2 linked regions of the Hymenobacter tibetensis genome follow. The protein of the gene in region 1 interacts with the protein of each later gene in a pairwise test. Links are inferred from orthologs where the notes say so. Each region holds a gene or a part of one and is shown in the gene's direction. Other genes may lie near its edges.

What was found.
Region 2: the proteins of ligA (region 1) and leuS interact in binary tests that used the Escherichia coli proteins (3 or more experiments, as listed by UniProt). The link is inferred for Hymenobacter tibetensis from one-to-one orthologs.

The regions. Positions count from the first base shown.
Region 1 is NZ_CP094669.1:2,620,499-2,630,166, reverse strand. What follows is about bases 3,717-6,666. They hold ligA (NAD-dependent DNA ligase LigA), read left to right. Parts: upstream 3,717-4,080; coding sequence 4,081-6,252; downstream 6,253-6,666. Other genes in these bases: MTX78_RS10450 (rhodanese-like domain-containing protein), read left to right, coding at 6,442-6,666; MTX78_RS10460 (DUF4920 domain-containing protein), read left to right, coding at 3,717-3,891. Also shown: MTX78_RS10485 (T9SS type B sorting domain-containing protein), read left to right, coding at 1-634; MTX78_RS10480 (cytochrome c oxidase subunit 3), read right to left, coding at 713-1,357; MTX78_RS10475 (hypothetical protein), read right to left, coding at 1,626-1,970; MTX78_RS10470 (hypothetical protein), read right to left, coding at 1,963-2,223; MTX78_RS10465 (TapB family protein), read left to right, coding at 2,466-3,293; more of MTX78_RS10460, read left to right, coding at 3,373-3,716; more of MTX78_RS10450, read left to right, coding at 6,667-6,825; MTX78_RS10445 (right-handed parallel beta-helix repeat-containing protein), read left to right, coding at 7,074-8,675; MTX78_RS10440 (glycoside hydrolase family 2 TIM barrel-domain containing protein), read right to left, coding at 8,659-9,668. UniProt on the Escherichia coli protein: DNA ligase that catalyzes the formation of phosphodiester linkages between 5'-phosphoryl and 3'-hydroxyl groups in double-stranded DNA using NAD as a coenzyme and as the energy source for the reaction.
Region 2 is NZ_CP094669.1:3,003,761-3,013,779, forward strand. What follows is about bases 3,591-6,891. They hold leuS (leucine--tRNA ligase), read left to right. Parts: upstream 3,591-3,907; coding sequence 3,908-6,691; downstream 6,692-6,891. Other genes in these bases: MTX78_RS12025 (PAS domain-containing protein), read right to left, coding at 3,591-3,631. Outside these bases: MTX78_RS12020 (response regulator), read right to left, coding at 1-14; more of MTX78_RS12025, read right to left, coding at 107-3,590; chrA (chromate efflux transporter), read left to right, coding at 7,063-8,403; MTX78_RS12040 (hypothetical protein), read right to left, coding at 8,616-9,032; MTX78_RS12045 (response regulator), read right to left, coding at 9,281-9,694.

The DNA.
Region 1 (9,668 bases):
CAAGAATGCTCCGCCAGTGCTTACCTCGCTCCAAGTCCCAGCTTCCACTAGCGCCACCGACCCACCACTCGTTATTCGGCGGCCATTGGGAGGCGTATTCGAGGCAACCTTTGATGGCATTGATATCGACCAGGACCAGTTAGTGATGACGGCAACGGGTAACGGCTTCGAGCTAGCCGAGGCGGGCATGAGCTTCCGCCCAACCAACGGCAACGGGCAGGCAGCAGGTACTTTCCGCTGGGATGCCAACTGTGCGGCCATCAGCTTACCGGACAGGACGCTGGAAGTCACGTTCCAGCTTCAGGAAACCACTTGCCTGCCGAATCCGCAAACCCGTGTGGTGCGCTTCGAGCTTGTCCGCCCCGAGGCCACGGAATTCAAGCCCGTCAATATTTTCACCCCCAACGGCGACGACCTCAACGCTACGTTCTCCATCCCTGACTTGCCAGCCGACTTTTGCGACTCCCGTTTTGCCAGCATCAAGATCTTCTCCCGCTGGGGCAGTCAGGTGTATGAATCCAAGGACCGCAACTTCCGGTGGGACGGCGACCAGCGCGTAGCTGGCGTTTACTACTACCTGATTGAGTTCACCGACGGCCGCAAATACAAAGGGCCAATTACGCTGGAACGCTAAGCGGCTTTGCAGCCGCAATGCCAACAAAAAAGCCCGGTTACGACCGGGCTTTTTTGTTGATAGAGATTGAAAAGCTGTTTAGTACATGAACACAAACACCACGAACAGCACCACCCACAGGGCATCAATAAAGTGCCAGAACATGCTCAGCAAGCGAAGCTGCAAACGGCGGTACGGGTTTCGAATGAAGACCAGCGTGCGCACGGCGTCGCGGGAGGCGTGTAGAGTGCGGAGCAGCAGCGCCAACAGGAAAAGCATGCCGCCCAGTAAGTGAGCGACGTGCAGGGCCGAAATCAGATACACGTAGGTACCGGAGGCCATGCCGTCGAAGAACACGCCCTGGGTCATCAGCTCGCGCCAGCCCAGCACTTGCAGGCCAGCGAAGATGCAGCCTAGCAGCAGCGTGGCTCCCAGGCAGCGGGCCAGGTTGGCCACATCGTCGGCGCGGTAAAGGCGGGGTGCTTGCGCCAGCGTGTAGCTACTTACCAGCAGCACAATGGTGCTAATGGAAAAGAACTTCGGGAACGGGTGTAGGCCACGGGGCAAGTTGGCCATGTATCGGGTTTGAGCGTAGGCTACTACCAGAAATAAAAACAGCACTCCAATGCCAACCAAGCTTAGATAGAGCATCATAAGCATGGGCGGCACACGCTCCATGCGTTGGAAGGCCGAGGCCGGTCGGTTGGCACCTACTTTGTCTTTGCGTTCTTTATCGGAATTCATTGCGCGGTGGCGGAGTAAAGCGAAGTCTTTGGCAAACCAATTCACAGGCCTTTAGTTCCGAAAAGAACCACACCACCGGAGCCAGATGCCTCAAAGCAAGATACGTAAAAGCCTTGCTAGCCGACAATCAGAATTGCGGCCTTTTCCAGCTGTCCCCGCAAAAAACAAGTGTCGCGCTTTGATGAGCGCCAACCTGAAACCGAACGACGAGCCTAGTTTGCACTGCTTGTTACTCTAGCGTAACACCGTCCCGAGTGTTCCTAGTGCACTAGCCCCGAAAAAAAGAGCCAATTTTTCCGAGCACGGCGTTGAGCGTGATTTTGGGGCTACGGCCCGTTCCGAACGTGACGTACGTTTTGCCAGCCACCCGCAAGTCCATCACCAGCCCCAGGCGCAACGCTAAGTTGTTAAGCTCCTGCATGGGGTCAATCTTGGTGGCGCTTTTCGGTTTGGGAGGGGCATTCGGGTTCTGAGGCGGGCCGCTGGTGAGCTTGTCGAGTACGCGCTGGTTGGGGAAATTAACGATAAGGTAGGTGCCGGAGGCAGCCACCTGGATGGCGTCGCCGTCCCAGGTAACCACCAACTTCGCCTCCAGTTCCAGCGCGTTAGCCAAGGGAATCAGGGCTAACGGGAGGCACTGCCGGACGGCTGGTGGGCGTTGCGGCTGGGCTTTCGCCGCGGGTGCGGATGCGCAACGAACCGTTCAGCTTCCACGTGGTAGCGGGGGCCGCTGGGTTTTGAGGATTGGGCACCTGTAGCTCCATTTGGTCGAAGGCTACTGCCAATTCCACTCCACCCGAAAGCTTGGAAAGCAAAGAAGCGGCCGTGTCGGCCCAGGAAGTGGATTGTTGGGTTGAATCAGGCATACGCTAAACAAAGAGGTGGATGATAGGGAACAAGACAAGCCGTTGGACTGGCAGGGTTATTGGAAACGGCTAGCTCGGGCGCAAGTTACGTGCGCGCTGGTTTCGTAGCCGAGCAGGCGTCGCAATTCGCTGGCAAAGCTGGTGCAAAACTTAAAATTCGGTTTCGCTAATAATACCGTAATCTTATTTAAGCTCAACTGCGTATTCAGGCTCAAACACAACACTACCTCTTCCCCACTCCTATGCTTGCCGCCTCCTTCAGCTCTTCTCTACTGCTTCAGGTCCTGCTTGTTACCGCCGATCAACAAACCCAGGACACTGCGCTTAGCACCACGCCACGACCCCGCGCCGCCGACACAACGTTGATGGCCCCTGCGCCAGCCGCCAACGTTAATCACCCGTTTGGCATGGCCGATAACACCGAACTTATTTATCGGATTGCCGATGCAGCGGGCAAGCCGAGCGGAGAACTACGGCAGCGCGTAGTGACGCTGGCCAGCGGGGAGCGGGAGGAGAGCAAGAAACGGAAGGTCATGGAGTACCGGACCTCGTTGAAGAGCGGGCTTTATGACAAGAAAAATGCCTTGGTGCGCCTCCAGGACCTCACATTTCGTAGCCGTCGAGATACGTGCTTCACCGACGGACTAGCGGAACTCAACACCGATGCTTTACGCTCCTTCCGCGACCGGAAACTGGTGTACTCCCCCACCCCGGTTGCTTGGCCCCACCAACCAACTATTGGCACCACCTTGCCCGACGGCGGTATTACTGTACAAGTAAGCAGCTCGGTGGTGAGTATTGCCACGGTGAGCACCACGCTGCGTAAGCGGCGCGTGGTGGGTGGCCCTACTTCTCTCACCACGCCGGCCGGCACTTTTTCCTGCTACAAAGTGGAAGCCATCCGGGAAAGCGCCACCGTGCCCCGCCCCGATATGGCCATGCGCACAACCGTTAAGCAAGTAGACTACTATGCCCCTGGCGTGGGCATTGTTCGCACGGAGATTTATGGCAAGAATGGCAAGGTTGCGCAGGTGCGAGAGTTGGCGGCGCTCAACTCCTCCACGCAATAGCCGCCGCAGCAAGAAGAACTAGCCGCAAAAAATCGTAATTTCAGGGCTGTAATTGTGTTTGACTTCACTGCCCAACCATATGACTACCAATATTTTTGCTTTAGCCGCTGCCATTGCCTCGTTGAGCGCCTGCCAGTCGACGCCCGCTACCGACACGGCTAGTGCTGCCAAGCCAACTCCAGCCGTTGCGGCCGAGGCCGGAGGCAAAACCTACGGCACGGCAGTTTCGATGGAAGGAGCCAAGCCGCTTTCCGAGCTACAACAAGTGCTCGGCGACAAGGACTCGGCACAGGTGAAGCTAGTAGGTACCGCCGATGCCGTATGCCAGGCCAAGGGCTGCTGGCTAACCATGAAAACGCCTGAGGGCAAGGAAATGCGGGTCCGCTTCAAAGACTATGCGTTTTTTGTACCCAAGGACATAGCCGGCAAAACCGTTGTCATCAATGGCTGGGCCCACCGCGAAGAGGTGCCCGTTTCCGATTTGCAACACTACGCCAAGGATGCCGGCAAGTCCGCCGAGGAAGTAACCGCCATTACCAAAGCCGAAGAGCAGCTGAACTTTGAGGCGGATGGGGTTTTGGTAACCGACAAATTATAGCCTAGGCGCTAGCCGCCCCGGCTCGCTTAGCACCATAGCAATTTTCTAAAAAGCCCGTTTGGCCAGACCAGACGGGCTTTTTATATCCCAACTACCCATAAAGCCGTAGCTTGCAAAACCACTGGCTACCCGGCAGGCCTGTACCCGTCAGGTAGGCAGCACCCGCCGAAGCTCACGCTATATTTTCCTATGACCACCGACATCGAGCAGCAAATTACCGCCCTCACGGAGCGCCTGCACCACCTCAACTACCAGTATTATCAGCGCGACGTTTCCGAGGTATCCGACCAGGAGTTCGACCAGATGCTGGCCGAACTGCAACGCTTAGAGAAAGAGTATCCGCAGTTTGCGCAGCCCAATTCACCTACCCAACGAGTGGGCGGCACCATCACCAAGCAGTTCCCTACCGCGCTGCACAAGTACCCCATGCTCAGCCTCGGCAACACCTACTCGGAAGCAGACCTGCGCGAGTTCGATGAGCGAGTACGCCGGGGCCTGGAGGGCGCAGAGTTTGCTTACGTTTGCGAGCTGAAGTTCGACGGCGTGGCCATGAGTTTGACCTACGAAAACGGCCAACTCACTCAAGGCGTTACGCGCGGCGACGGTACCCGCGGCGACGTGGTAACCAACAACGTGCGCACCATTAAAAACCTGCCGCTGCACCTACGCCAAGCCCCTGACATCAAGCATCCGACCGAAATGGAAGTGCGCGGCGAGATATTTATGCCCCTCACGGTGTTTGCGGAGCTTAACGCCGAACGCGAAGCCAACGGCGAGGCCTTGCTAGCCAACCCGCGCAACGCGGCCAGTGGCGCGCTCAAGCTTCAGGATTCAGCTTTAGTGGCGGAGCGGCGGCTACGCTTCTACGCGTATTCGTTTCTGATGCCCGGCCGCAGCATCTTCCCGACCCACAGCGCGTCGTTGGAAGCCATGCAAACCTGGGGGCTGCCCGTTTCCGATACCTGGCGCTTGTGCCACAGCATCACGGAGGTGCTGGATTTTGTGCACGAGTGGGACAAAAAACGCTTCACGTTGCCGGTTGCCACCGATGGCATCGTAATCAAAGTAGATGATTTCCGGCAACAGGAGCTGTTGGGCTATACCTCTAAGAGTCCACGCTGGGCTATTGCCTATAAGTACCCGGCAGAGGCGGGCCGGACGCGGCTGCGGGAAATTCAATACCAAGTGGGCCGCACCGGGGCCGTTACGCCGGTGGCCCTGCTCGACCCAGTGCCGCTGGCTGGCACTGTGGTGAAGCGGGCGTCGGTGCACAACGCCAACCAAATAGCCGCCCTCGACCTACGCCTCAACGATATGGTGTTCGTGGAGAAAGGCGGGGAAATTATTCCGAAGATTACGGGCGTGGACCTCTCGGCTCGGCTCCCCGAAAGCCAGCCTATTGTGTACCCTACAACCTGCCCGGCCTGCAACACGCCCCTGATTCGGCCAGCTGGGGAGGCGCACTTCCGCTGTCCCAACGACCGAGGCTGCCCGCCCCAGCTGAAAGCCAAGCTCGAACACTACGTGTCTCGCAAAGCCCTCGACATTGATGGCTTAGGCGCTGAAACGGTGGGCCGTTTCTTCGACTTGGGCTTGGTAGCGGATGCGGCTACTTTATATGACCTGCCAGCCAAAGCCGGCGAAATAGCTCAGCTGGAACGCATGGGCGAGAAATCGGTGCAGCGGCTGGTAGCAGGTCTTGAGCAAAGCAAACAGGTGCCTTTCGAGCGGGTGCTGTTTGGGTTGGGCATCCGCTACGTGGGTGAAACCGTGGCCGAGAAGCTGGCTGCTCATTACCGCACAGTGGAAGCTCTAGAGCAAGCCACGGCCACCGAGCTGGCGGCTGTGCCCGAAGTAGGCGGCGTGATTGCCGAATCAGTGGCCGCGTGGTTTCAGGAGCCTACTAACCGCGACCTGGTGGAACGACTCCGGACAGCGGGTGTGCAACTGGCGCTTACCGGAGAAGCTCCTCAGGCAGCGAGCAACCGGCTAGAAGGCTTGACCTTTGTGCTTTCTGGCGTGTTCGAGCAGCACAGCCGCGACGAACTGCAAGCCCTGATTCAGGCGCACGGGGGCAAGGTGACGGGTAGCATCAGCAAGAAGCTCAGCTATCTGGTGGCCGGCGACAAAATGGGCCCGGCTAAGCGTGAGAAGGCCACTGAGTTGAAAGTGCCCATCATCTCGGAAACCGATTTGCTAGCCATGCTCCCGTCTGAAACGGAAGCTGAAACTGACCCTTTGGACGTGCTGTCTGGGCCCGCGGCGGACGTACAAGATTTGGGGATTCCTCCGGTTTCGGCGGGTTCTGCCTCATTTCCAGATAAAAGCAGTGGCACAGGTCAGCAAGGTTCTCTATTTTAGTGCCCTCAAAATACCGGCCTCCCGGGTTGCATACTTTCACGACTGGATTAGTCTGACTACCGCGTAGCAGTCACAAATTCCTCCCTGACCACTCGGGGAGTATGCACCCGGGAGTACCGGTGGCCAACATTTTGGCTATAGCGCCTACCGGGCGCCCCCTCTCCTACTTTCACTTTGATGCTTTATCCCATGGCCCGCTTTCTGCTGCTGGTGGTGCTTGGCCTGTTCGGCCTGCACCAGTCCGCCTTTGCTCAGGCCGCACCGCCTTTCACGCCTGGCCCGAAAGTGGCAAAGCTGCTGAAGAAGCGCCGTACCGTTTTGCTGGACGTGCGTACTCCCGCTGAATTCGCTGCGGGCCACCTACAGGGTGCCGAGAACCTCGATTTTCGTGCTCCTGATTTTCCCGCGCAGGTGGCCAAGCTCGACAAGTCAAACACTTATGTTCTGTACTGCGCCTCCGGCAACCGCAGCGGCAAAACCAATACGCTCATGCAGGAAGCGGGCTTCAAACACGTAGTGAATGCCGGCAGCTTCAAGGACCTGAAAGGAGCCGGCTTCAAAACAGAAGAGTAGTTGATTTCTCCCTGCGCTACCCGATTGCAACGCAGGTCGAGTTATACTGCATAACATAGGTACTACGCCTCTGATAGTAGTATAACTATCAGGGGCTTATGTTGCATTGAAGCTCCACTTAAGTGGTATATTGGCGGATATAGGCCTGGTTTGCCGCGAAAGAGCTTATTTGCATTCATTCTGTGTATCAACTCCTTGTCAACTTCGCTCGCGTATACTTGCGAGTATAGCTACCTTTCCATGCTTGTTTGATTTTGCTGTCGTTCCCTGCGCCACCTCCTACCATCTATTACGTTAGTCTGAGCGGCAACGACCAGAACGATGGTACATCCGTCGCTACGGCCTGGAAAACGCTCAAGAAGGTGAAAGCCACTCACTTCCAGCCAGGCGACCAGGTCCTGTTCGAAGGCGGCAGCACGTTTAAAGGAAGTATCTGGCTGCGCAGCCAGAGTTGGGGTACTGCCTCCGAGCCGATTGTTATCGGTTCGTATGGCCAAAAGCGGGCGCGCATCAGCAGTGGCACTTCCTACGGGTTCTATGCGCACAATCTGGGAGGCATTGAAGTGCGCGACCTGGAGTTTGTAGGGTCTGGCCGCCTCACTAACACCGGTTCTGGAGTGGTTTTTCACGTCGATCAACCCAACCTGCACCTGCAGCACATCATCCTCGACAACGTGCGGGCGCACGGCTACTTGGTGGCAGGTATCAACATCGGCAGTTCCAACGGCACCAGCGGGTACCAGCACGTCCGCATCACCAACTGCGTTGCTTCAGGCAATGGGGAGGCAGGCATCAAGTCGTTTGCGCAGGAGCTGGCAGCCCATCACCAGTGGTACATAAGCAACTGCCAAGCCTTCGATAACGCTGGCCGGCCGGACATAACGGACACGCATACCGGCAACGGCATTGTGCTGGCTGGTATTGACGGGGCCTTAATTGAGCACTGCGAGGCGTACTACAACGGCTGGCTGAACGCCAACCCCGGTGGCGGACCAGTTGGCATCTGGGGCTGGAATTGCAACCAGTTGGTGATTCAGCACTGCGAGTCGCACCACAACCGGTCAGGAACCATGAAAGACGGCGGGGGCTTCGACTTAGATGGGGGCTGCACGAACTCCATACTGCAATACAATTACTCCCACGACAACGAAGGCCCCGGCTACCTACTAGCCCAATACCAGAATGCACCTCCACTACACGATGTAACAATTCGCTACAACATCAGCGAGAACGACGGGCGGCGCCACGGCCATGGGGCCATCCAACTGTGGTCGTCGGGGGCCAACGGTGGAATTCAGCGGGCCAACATCTACAACAACACCGTCTTTCTAAGTCCTCCGGCCGATGGCTCCCAGCCCAAAGCCGTCGAGATTACCAGTGATGGTGTCCATGACATTGTGTTGCACAATAATCTGCTGCAAACCAGTGGCGGTCTACCTTTGGTGCACAATGTTGCCTCCCGGGGCGTACTGCTGCAGGGCAATGCGTACTGGAGTGACGGCCACCCTTTGCTGTTTCAGTGGGACAAGCAAGAGTACACTTCGTTGGAAGCATGGCGCAACAGCACCAGCCAGGAAACACTTGATTTCCAGCCAACTGGCCTTGTATTGGAGCCTGGCTTGATTAACCCAGGAGCCGGGGGAACAGTGAGTCCGCTTCACTCAGGCAGGCCACTGGCTACGCTCACAGCCTATCATGTAAAGCCCGACTCAAAACTACGGAGCACCGGGCTAGACCTGGCTACCCAATTCGGCATAGATGCTGGAACGCAAGACTTTTTTGGTTCTCCCGTACCTGCCCGCGGCACCAAAGGTACCATTGGCGCCTACGAAGCTATTGGGGGATGCTAGCTTCGGGCTTCTGGACGTAGAAAGGAACGTTGGCGGTGGCAGCGCCCCCTTGCCCGTCGTAGATAGTGGCGTACAAGCGGTAAGGACCCGGCTTAGTTGGAGCTACCATCGTGGCGCTGAACTTGTTTGGCTCTGCTACAGCCCCAGCAATGGCCTCGTCGCGCACTTGCATCGTTTTGCGGTCTTCGCGCCAGCGCGACTCAGCGCGCAACTCCCACACCACCCGTAGACTGTCGTTCTCGTAGTCTTGGGCTGCAATAACTGCCGGATACGACTGGCCGGGCAGCAAACGTACATTGTCTTTCCCAATGCGGTTGTCCAAGGAAATGCTTTTCACTTGCGGGGCACGGTTGGCGGGCCAGTCGCCCCGCCAGAGGTTTTGCAACTGATCCACCACCTCGGTCCGCTCGCCGGTGGGGGTGAATAAACTGAACCAGGTGGGAGTTCCCTCCTGCCGGTTGCCCCAGTAGAACACGTAGGAGCCCAAACACTGTCCGCGCTGTTGCTCGATGCCTACTTGGTAGTACTTGGCTATTTCTTGTGATTTCTGCGTGCTCGTCTTCTCGAGAGCTGCCCCCCACGCCGTTTCTTTCACTTCCCAATAGCCCTGCGTCCCAAACTCAGTGATAATGTAGGGCTTGGGCCAGTTGATCTCGCGTAGGTAGGTTGACAAGGACGCAATGTTGCCGTAGCTATTGAAGGCAACAAGGTCCAAGTCTTTGCACCGGTTGCCCATCCACTTCACCACTCCAGGCTGTATGAACGTGGATATGGCCGGATGATTAGGATCCAGTTCGTGCACCATCTGGGCCACTTCATTGATGGCATCAAACACATCTGGGTTGTTGGCCCCTTGCTCTAGCTCGTTGCCAACGTCCCAGGCCAACAGAGCCGGATGGTTTCGATAGCGCAATATTTCCTCGCGTAGAGCCAGCCGTTGCTTTTTCACGACCTTCTTGTCGTAATAATCCAACCCTTCTTTCTCAGGTACCA
Region 2 (10,019 bases), 380 kb from region 1 along the record:
GGAAGCTTATGCATAAGACAGGTACACAGAATACTCGCCCACGCCGACTAGGGGTCAGCCGCTGAGCTCACAGGTACATACGTGCCTAATCCAAAAAAATATCTTATTACCGCGGAAAAAATACACTAAATGTTGTCCCCACGCCCAATGTGCTTTGCACTCGGATGTGGCCTCCCACGTTTTCCACCATTCGCTTCACCATGTACAGCCCGATACCGGTACCCTCTACATGGTCGTGGAGCCGCTGAAACATGCCAAAAAGCCGGACTTGCTGCGCTTCGTTGAGGCCAAGACCGTTGTCTTGCACTTCCAGCACCGAAAAGCCCTCCACTTGGAAGCAACGAAGCCGCACGTGTGGGGTCCGGTCGGGCGAGTAATATTTCAGCGCGTTGCTAAGCAGGTTGTACACCACGCTTCGCAGATTTTTCTGCGAGAAAGAAATGGTTGGACACTGATCTACATCCACCTCGAACCGGGCCTGGGTCGACTCCAGCAGCGGAGCCAGATCCAAGCGTACTTCCTGGGCTACGGCAGCCAGGTCCACGGTCTGGGAAGGCTGGATCTGCTCTTTTTGCAGTTTCGTAACGTCGGTTAGGTGGTGGATGGTTTTTTGGAACCGCTCCACCGCGCCCTGCATCATTTCCAGAATGGGCAACACCTGCTCATCGGCAGCCCCCATTTCGGGCAAATGCTGCAGGAGCGCATGCAACAGGCCTTCGATATTGGCAATGGGAGCCCGCAAATCGTGGGAAGCTGTGTAAATGAAGTTGTCGAGGTCGACATTAGTGCGCGTGAGTTGCTGGTTGGTGTCGGACAGCTCTTCGTTGGTGGCTTGCAGTTCTTCGTTGATGGCCGCTAGTTCCTCGTTCAAATCTTGCACCTGCTGGCGGCTAAGCACCTGGTCGGTGACGTCGGCAACCATGGAGTAGAAGCCCACCACTTTGCCGTCTTGGCGGTCGGGGACGTAGTTGGTGCGGATGTAGCGGATGAAATCGTCGCGGTAAAACATGCGCGTTTCGAAGTCGAGTCGCTCCCCAGCCATGGCCCGGTCGACGTACGGTTTCACCTCGTGGTACGCCCTGTCGCCGAGCACCTCCCGAACTGGGCGCCCCAGCATGTCTTCGGGGTTGCGCTTGAACCAGATTTCGTAGCCCCGGTTTACAAACTGGTATTTTTCTTCGTGGTCGATGTACCCGATCAGCACGGGCAAGGCGTCGGTAATGAGTTGGAGCCGCCGCTGGTTTTGCTCGCGCTGCTGGCGGGCCAACACCTGCTCCCCCACTTCGTAGGCAAACACCGAAATGCCCACTATCTGCCCATTTTCCCGGTAAGCCTGGTACGTAAAATTAAAGTAGTTGACTTTAGGAGGCCGGTTGCCTGGCTGGTCGATGACGAGCTGCAACTCGTTGCCATAGAACGTTTCGCCCGTCTGGTACACGTTGTCAAGCAGGGCCACAAATCCCTGCGCAAGCGCATCCGGCTGGATTTCGGCGATGGTACGTCCCCGCATTTCACGGTTCGGAAACAGCTGCTGATACGCTTCGTTGTGGTATTCAACCCGGTGTTCTGGCCCGCGCAACAGCACAATACAAGCCGGCGTCTGCTCGAATACTTGATAGAACGTTTCGCGTTCCTGGGCAATGCGCTGCAATCCGCTCAGCACCTCGGCTTGCAAGGCATCGATTCGCTGGCGGTCCAGCACCTGCTCCGTTATTTCAAAGGCAAATACCAGAATTCCATCTATCTGGCCCTGCTCATTGTAGCGGGCCTGCTGAATGTAGTTGAAATACCGGTCTTCCAGTACCCCATCGGTGGAGCGCTGCATGGGAATAAGCAGCGCCGGTTCTTGGTGCGTTTCGCCGGTTTGATATACCTGCCGGAGTGTTTGATACACCGCATGGCCCCGGATTTCTGGCATGGCTTCCAATATGGGCCTGCCTTCCAGTTTTCGCCCCAGAAAGAGCCGCTGATACTCTGGGTTCACTAGTTCAAACACCAAATCGGGCCCGTCCAACACACAGATGGCAGCGGGTGCCTGCATAAAGAACCGCTCTAAGCGGGCCCGCTGCCGCTCCACCTCATTTTGGACCTGTTGTACTTGCTGGGTGCGCTCCAGTACGCGGCTCTCCAAGTCGATGTTAAGTTCGAGCAAGGCCTGCTCCGTGAGCTGCAACTCGGCCATATTGGCCCTGATTTCTTCGTTGGCCGCAGACAACTCTTCGTTGGCACTAGCCAATTCAGTGTTTAGTTGTTCCACTTGCTGGCGGCTCTGCTCGACCTGCTGGCGGCTCTGCACCTGTTCGGTCACGTCGTAGGCAAAGTTGAGGATGCCGTTGACGGTACCGTCTGCGTCGCGCAGAGCTTGTAGAAACAGGTTGTAGTAGCGCTGTTCTAGGTGGCCGGTATTGGTAGTGTCCACCCACGTCTCGATTTCAACGCCACTGAACATCTCCCCAGTCTGGTATACTTGGTCGAAGAGCTCAAAGAACTGTTGGCCTTCCAGATCGGGCATAGCTTCGCGGAAGGTCCGGCCGTGAAGCCTACGCTTTGGAAACAGCTGCTGGTAGCGCGGATTAACCAGCTGATACATGTGGTCGGGCCCGCGAAAGGTGGCGATACTAGCGGGTAGTTCTTCCAAAATATGGAAGAGGCGCTGGCGTTGCTCTTCGGCCTCGGCTTGCGCTACTTCCGTGGTCTGGGCCGTAAGCATCAGCGCCTGATTGGCGGCTTCCAGCTGCTGGTTTAGCCGCTGAAGCTGCGCCTCGTTGCGCTCGATGCCGCGCCGTGCTTTCACTTGCGCCGTCACTTCGTAGGCAAGCACCAAGATTCCGTCAACAACTCCCTCTAGGTTGCGCGTTGCCTGGTAGATGAAATTGTAATAGTTCTCGCCTAGGCTGCCGGAATTGTCGTGGTCGATTTGCACCAGCATTTCGTGGGCATAAAACGTTTCGCCCGTACGGTACACGCTGTCGAGCAGGCCGAAGATGGGCTGCCCAGCTAGCTCGGGCATCGCCACTGCAATGGGCATACCCAGCAATGGCCGTTCTCCCACCAATTGTTGGTACAGCGGATTAACCAGCTTGAACACGTGCTCGGGCCCTTCGAAAATGCAAATCATGGCCGGAGCCTGCATCAAAATGCTGTGCAACTGCTGACGTTGCCGTTCGGCGTCGGCGCGGGCTTCTTGCTCGCGGGCTTGGCTTTCACGGAGCGCCTGCTCTACAGCCGAACGGTCTTGGTCGGAAGTATCCGAAAAGCTGACGACTAGCAGGCCCCCGCTGCGTTGGGCCGCCAGATGAAAATAATTATCGAGCTTATCGTGCTGGTAGTTTAGGTTGTATCTGTCCGCTTTGCCCGTTTCAAAGCTGGACCGATAGAAGTCGAAAATACCAGCGTCCTTCGCGTTTGGATATAAAGTTAGAAACGTCTGCGCGGGCTGTTCGGGCAACTGCAACATCCGCTGGGCGGCCGGGTTGAGGCGCACATAGGCCAAGTCCGTCATGGTCTGGCCATCGGGCGCGTACACGGGCCGGAACAAGATAAAGCCTGTCAAGGACACCTCCATCAGAACGTGTAGCAACTCGTCGGGCGCAGATGATTCGGAAGGCAGCGGAGTACTAGAATCGGGCATAGCGGGAACACAGAAAGCCAGCTAACAAGCGCGGCAGACGACGTACGGGCGAGAAAGATACCAGCGTAAATACAATATCAAGGTGAAGAATACAACCGCGCAGCTTGCTTCAGTGTTTGGAATTAGCCCTTCCCGGCATTTCGCTGTAATTTCGCCGCCTGTTGATTGTTGCCGGTTGCTTGTTACTTGTTGATGGGGGCTTCATCGCCACATAAGGACATCAACAGCTAGCAACCAACTACCAATCAACAACCAGCAAATAACAACCAACAACTCATGCCCGGTTACAGTCCCCAGGAAATCGAGAAGAAGTGGCAGGCCCACTGGCAAGCGCACCATACGTTTAAGGCGGACAACAGTTCCGACAAGCCGAAATTCTACGCGCTGGACATGTTTCCGTACCCCAGCGGCGCAGGCCTGCACGTCGGGCACCCGCTCGGCTACATTGCCTCTGATATTGTGTCGCGCTACAAGCGCCTGCGCGGCTACAACGTGCTGCACCCCATGGGCTTCGACTCGTTTGGCTTGCCCGCCGAGCAGTACGCCATCCAGACTGGTCAGCACCCGGCCGTTACCACCGAAAAGAACATCGACACCTACATCCGGCAGCTTAGCTCGCTGGGGTTCAGCTACGATTGGAGCCGCGAAATCCGCACCTCCGACCCCGCCTACTACAAGTGGACGCAGTGGATTTTCCTGAAGCTGTTCAATAGCTGGTACAACCTCGACACCAACCGCGCCGAGCCTCTTAAAACCCTGCTCGACAAGTTTGCCGAAAACGGCAGCGAAGGTATCCGGGCGGCCGGCGACGACGAGGAGCGGCACAGCTTCACGGCCGGTCAGTGGCAGATGATGAGCGAAAAGCAGCGCCTTACGGCCGTGCATCCCTACCGCCTCGCCTACCAGCAAGACACCTTCGTGAACTGGTGCGCCGGCCTAGGCACGGTGCTGTCCAACGACGAAGTGAAAGACGGCCTGTCAGAACGCGGCGGCTTCCCCGTGGAGCGCCGCTTGATGCCGCAGTGGAACCTACGCATCACCGCCTATGCCGACCGTCTGCTCCAAGGCCTCGATACGCTCGACTGGCCCGATGCCGTGAAGGAAATGCAGCGCAACTGGATTGGCCGCAGCATTGGGGCCGAAGTGACGTTCCCGGTGCAACACCACGCCAGTGCCCAAATCAAGGTATATACCACCCGCGTGGACACCATCTACGGCGCGACGTTCCTGGTGCTGGCGCCTGAGCACGAGCTGGTGAAAGAACTGACCACGCCAGAGCAGCAACAGACGATTACCGACTACATCGACGCCACCAAACGCCGCTCGGAGCGCGACCGGATGGCCGACGTAAAGGCCGTTTCGGGTGCTTTCACGGGGGCGTATGCTCTCAATCCGGTGTCTAATGAGCCCGTGCCGATCTGGATTGCCGATTACGTGCTGGCGGGTTATGGCACCGGCGCCGTAATGGCCGTGCCCTCCGGCGACCAGCGCGACTACCTGTTTGCCAAGCACTTCGACCTGCCCATCGTGCAGGTAACCGATGCGCAGCAAGGCCTCGACGAGCAGGCTGACCCTACCAAGGAAGGCCGCTACATCAACTCCGGTATCATCGACGGCCTCGGCTATAAAGAAGCCACCGCCAAGCTCATTGCCTTCCTCGAAGAGAAAGGCCTCGGCAAAGGCAAAACCAACTTCCGTATTCGCGATGCCATTTTTGGTCGTCAGCGCTATTGGGGCGAGCCGATTCCGATCTACTACAAAGACGGCGTGGCCTACGGCGTAGCCGAAGCCGATTTGCCGCTGGTGCTGCCAGAAATCGACGAGTACAAGCCCACCGAAACCGGGGAGCCACCGCTGGGCCGCGCTAAAGACTGGAAGTACAAAGACCAGTACGACTACGAGCTGAGCACTATGCCCGGCTGGGCCGGCTCTAGCTGGTACTACCTGCGCTACATGGACCCGCACAACGCCGAGCGGTTTGTGGGCGAAGAAGCGGAGAAGTATTGGCAGAATGTGGACCTCTACCTCGGCGGCGCCGAACACGCTACTGGTCACCTGCTTTATTCCCGCTTCTGGCACCTTTTCCTCAAGGATTTGGGCCTCGTGTCAGCGCCCGAACCATTCCAGAAGCTCATCAACCAAGGCATGATCTTGGGCCGCTCGAACTTCGTGTACCGGATCAACGGCACTAACACGTTCGTTACGCTCGGTAAGAAAGACCAGCATCAAACCACTGCGCTCCATGTCGATGTGAACATTGTACACAACGATGTACTAGATACCGAAGCCTTTAAAAAGTCGCGCCCTGACTATAATAGCGCTGAGTTTATCCTCGAAGATGATGGCCGCTACGTAAGTGGTTGGGAAGTCGAGAAGATGTCGAAGGCCAAATTCAACGTGGTCAACCCCGACGTGCTGGTAAGCCAGTACGGGGCCGATGCGTTGCGCGTATACGAAATGTTCTTGGGGCCGCTGGAGCAGTTCAAGCCATGGAACACCAACGGCATGAGCGGCGTGGGCGGCTTCCTCAAGAAGTTCTGGCGTCTCTATCACCCTGCCGACGGCGCCTTTGCCGTAACCGACGAAGCCCCAAAACCAGCTGAATTGAAGGCCTTACACAAGGCCATCAAGAAGGTAGAAGAAGACATCGAGCGGTTCAGCTTCAACACCACCGTCAGCGCCTTGATGATTACGGTGAACGAGCTGACGGCCCTCGAATGCCACAAACGCGCCATTCTGGAACCGCTGGTGGTTATCCTTTCGCCCTACGCGCCGCACTTGGCGGAGGAGCTATGGCAGTTGCTCGGCCACGAAGCTGGTAGCATCAGTTCGGCCACGTACCCAGAGTTCAAAGAGGAATTCCTGGTGGAAGACACCGTCAACTACCCGGTAGCCATCAACGGCAAAGTGCGCGAGCAGCTCCAATTCGCTGCCACCGCCACCGCCGCCGACATTGAAGCCGCCGTGTTAGGCTCCGACTTCCTGGCTCGGTTCGGCGACGGCAAAACCGCCAAGAAGGTCATCGTGGTGCCTGGCCGCATGGTGAACGTGGTGGTATAACTCCTGCGACGCCATCAACACCTACTAACAAGGTCCGTCAGAAGCTCTGACGGACCTTTTTGTTGCCCGGTTCGGTGCATGCTACCTAGGGGCGTGTAGGCAGGTGGTGATAAAGACCATCATATCATAGTGAGCTAAAACCCACTTCTAGTCTACTATGCACATAGCCTGCTTAGCAGAGTACAGCAGTTTACATACGTTGTCGTCGCGAAAAGCGGGCGTTGCGCTGGGCCGCTCCTATTACGCCAATACAGGTTAGAGCAGGTATTTTAGGCGTGCAGTCTAGAAATCCAGATGTACAAGCTAGCTTCCCCAAGCTCAGGCAGACTACAAAGCGTGTGTACTAAAGAGTAAGCTTTGATTCTTTGCATATGACAACACTGGCTACACCCATTTCCAAACCCACTTTTGCCGAGGCGTTGCGCTTCTGGCTGAAGCTAGGCTTTATCAGTTTCGGTGGACCAGCCGGCCAGATTGCCATCATGCACACGGTGCTGGTGGAAGAAAAGCGCTGGATTTCCGACGCCAAGTTTTTGCATGCTCTCAACTATTGTATGCTCCTACCCGGCCCCGAAGCCCAACAGCTAGCCACCTACATTGGCTGGCTGCTGCACGGCACCCGCGGTGGGCTGGCCGCGGGCATTCTGTTTGTGCTGCCGTCGGCCTTTATTTTACTGGCCTTGAGCTTGTTGTACGTGACGGTGGGCAAACTGGCGGCATTGCAAGGCGTGTTTGGCGGGCTCAAGCCAGCCGTAGTGGCCATTATTCTGCTGGCCGTGCTGAAGATCGGGCAGAAATCATTGCTGACGCCCCTGCACTACGCGGTGGCAGCGGCCAGCTTTGTGAGTATTTTCTGGCTGCACGTACCTTTCCCACTGCTTATTCTGGGGGCGGCAGTGGTGGCGCTGCTGGCTCGCAAGTTTTTCCCGGCTCCAACTGCTACTGCCTCTGCGCAAGCGCAGGCAACCAAACAGGAAGACAACTACTTCCTGACTACGCGCACAGTGGTGCCGGGCACTGGGTTTTCGCTGCCGCGGCTGTTGCGCCAGTTTGCAACGGCCGTGGGGTTGTGGCTGCTACCCTTGGGCATGCTGTACCTATGCGTGCCTGAGTTCCCGTTTTGGCGTACTCTCAGCTCGTTTTTCACCCAGGCTGCTTTGGTGACATTTGGGGGAGCCTACGCGGTGCTACCGCACGTGGCGCAAGTAAGCGTGGAGAAGCTGCAATGGCTCACGCAAGGCCAGATGCTGGATGGGCTGGCGCTTGGCGAAACCACACCGGGCCCTCTGATTATGGTGCTGGCGTTCGTAGGGTTTATGGGCGGCTACACCCATTTTGGCGGTTCGCTGGGCATGGGCGCGCTGGCGCTGTTCACCACTTCCTACTACACGTTTCTACCTTCTTTCATCTTTATTCTTATGGGCGCCCCCCTTATTGAACGCACGCAGCACAACACTCAACTGAAGGCTGTACTGGGCGTTATCACCGCCGCGGTGGTGGGGGTCGTGTTGAACCTAGCTGTTTACCTGGGCCAGGCAGTGTTGTTTCCTGCAGGCCGCCTTGGTGTAGCCTTTCTACATTGGCCTAGTCTGGTGTGGCTGCTCGTGTCGTTGGGGGCGCTGTATCGGTTCAAGGTGAACATGATACTTTGGATTGGAATCAGCGCTGCCGTGGGACTGTTGTACTACGGTTTGTCTGCCTTCAGCTTATAAGTTAAGCCTGCCTGTTGAAGTAGCCCCGCTTGTCTGGTTGGCAAAGCTCTACGAGCCCGCAAGCTGACAGTGATAGATGTACGCCACCTACGTTTCAATTAACCTCGCATGCTATTCCTGTGCTGCCACAACCGTGGCCATGCCATCTGACTAGCTGGTGGCTGCGCGCTGTCCTCAACCAACTCAGCACAAGCATTACCCTAGGGCGGGCACTACGGTAGTTGCATAAGCCACTCTTGCGCCATCTCTTCGCTATCAAACATACGGTAAGTCATGGCGGCCGCTTTGGCCTCGCTCACTACCTGGCTGACCGAGAGACGGGCAAATACATCATGCGGCAGTATAACGGCACCGTATACGTCTGAGCCCTGGTTGCTGCGCGTCAACCAGTAGTTTACAATCCACTGGCTTTCTTCCGGCGTGAAGAGGTTCATTAGGCGTTGGTCGCCCAACAGCTTGTTCCAGCTTCGGCGCTGTAGTAGCTGCCCGGCATGCCGCAGGAACGCTTGTAGTTCAGACAGATTGCGCTTCCCGGCATGGAATTCCACCACCGCATAGCCCTGTGGATGCTCTAAAATACGGCCGACTGGATTTTCGAAATAGATACGAACACCAATGAAGGGTAGCATAACAGTAGACGGAACAGTAGAATAGGGAAAACAAAATTAAATTATTCTTATCATATATAATTTAATTTCTAAGAAACCTTACACTATTATTCGTCTTAAGTGAGGCTGGATTGTCGCCGAAGACAGATACCATCTTCACAATCAGCGAGAAATAAGGTATGCTGTTATTATGCTAACTGTCTTTCGTACGTAGCCTACCACCTGCGTTTAAATTTGCTGTTTGTAGCGCACTGGCGTAGCTGCGGTTGTTACACAGCCAGTTTTTGCGGAAAGTGCTCTTTTAATAGTTGCTGCACCTTTTCCCGAGTCAGGGGCTTGCTTAGAAACCCCTGCAAGGGCATTTCCTGCAACCGCATTACGTCTCGCGGGTTGAGAGAAGTAGTGAGCATCATAATCACTACCGTCTGTTTGTTGACGAAATCCAGTTCTTGGTAGGCCTCTAAAAACTCGAATCCGTTCATGACGGGCATATTGATATCAAGCAGGATTAGAGCCGGGCAGTTGTTGGTGTTGCCTTGTTCTCGGAGGATGCACAGCGCCTGCTGCCCATTTTCAGCCACCAGCACCTGATGAGCCACCGATAAGTCGGCTAGTAATAGGTTGTTAAGGAAATTGGTGGTTTTGTCGTCGTCAACTAACAGGATGCAGGAAAGCTTCTCCATAAGAACTTTTAAAATGAGTTGGGATAGGACAACAGGCTAACAGCGAAAAAAGATACGGAACGTAAATTCCATGCTTGTATATCTATCCACTTCTAGATGCACCGCCACCATTACTGTCGCGCTTCCTTCTTCCAGAAAATCCACTTGTGCTTATCCCGTAGTGCCAGCTACAGCACCTAGCAAACTTGACTGTGCCCTCCAGTAGCTGTTCTCAGCCACTGCCAGCTTACGTCGACCATAGCGTATGCGCTTCTACCATAGGCGCGCTTTCGCGCACACTAGCACCGCTCTGGCAGGTGCAGTTGTTTCTCTACTTACACAATAG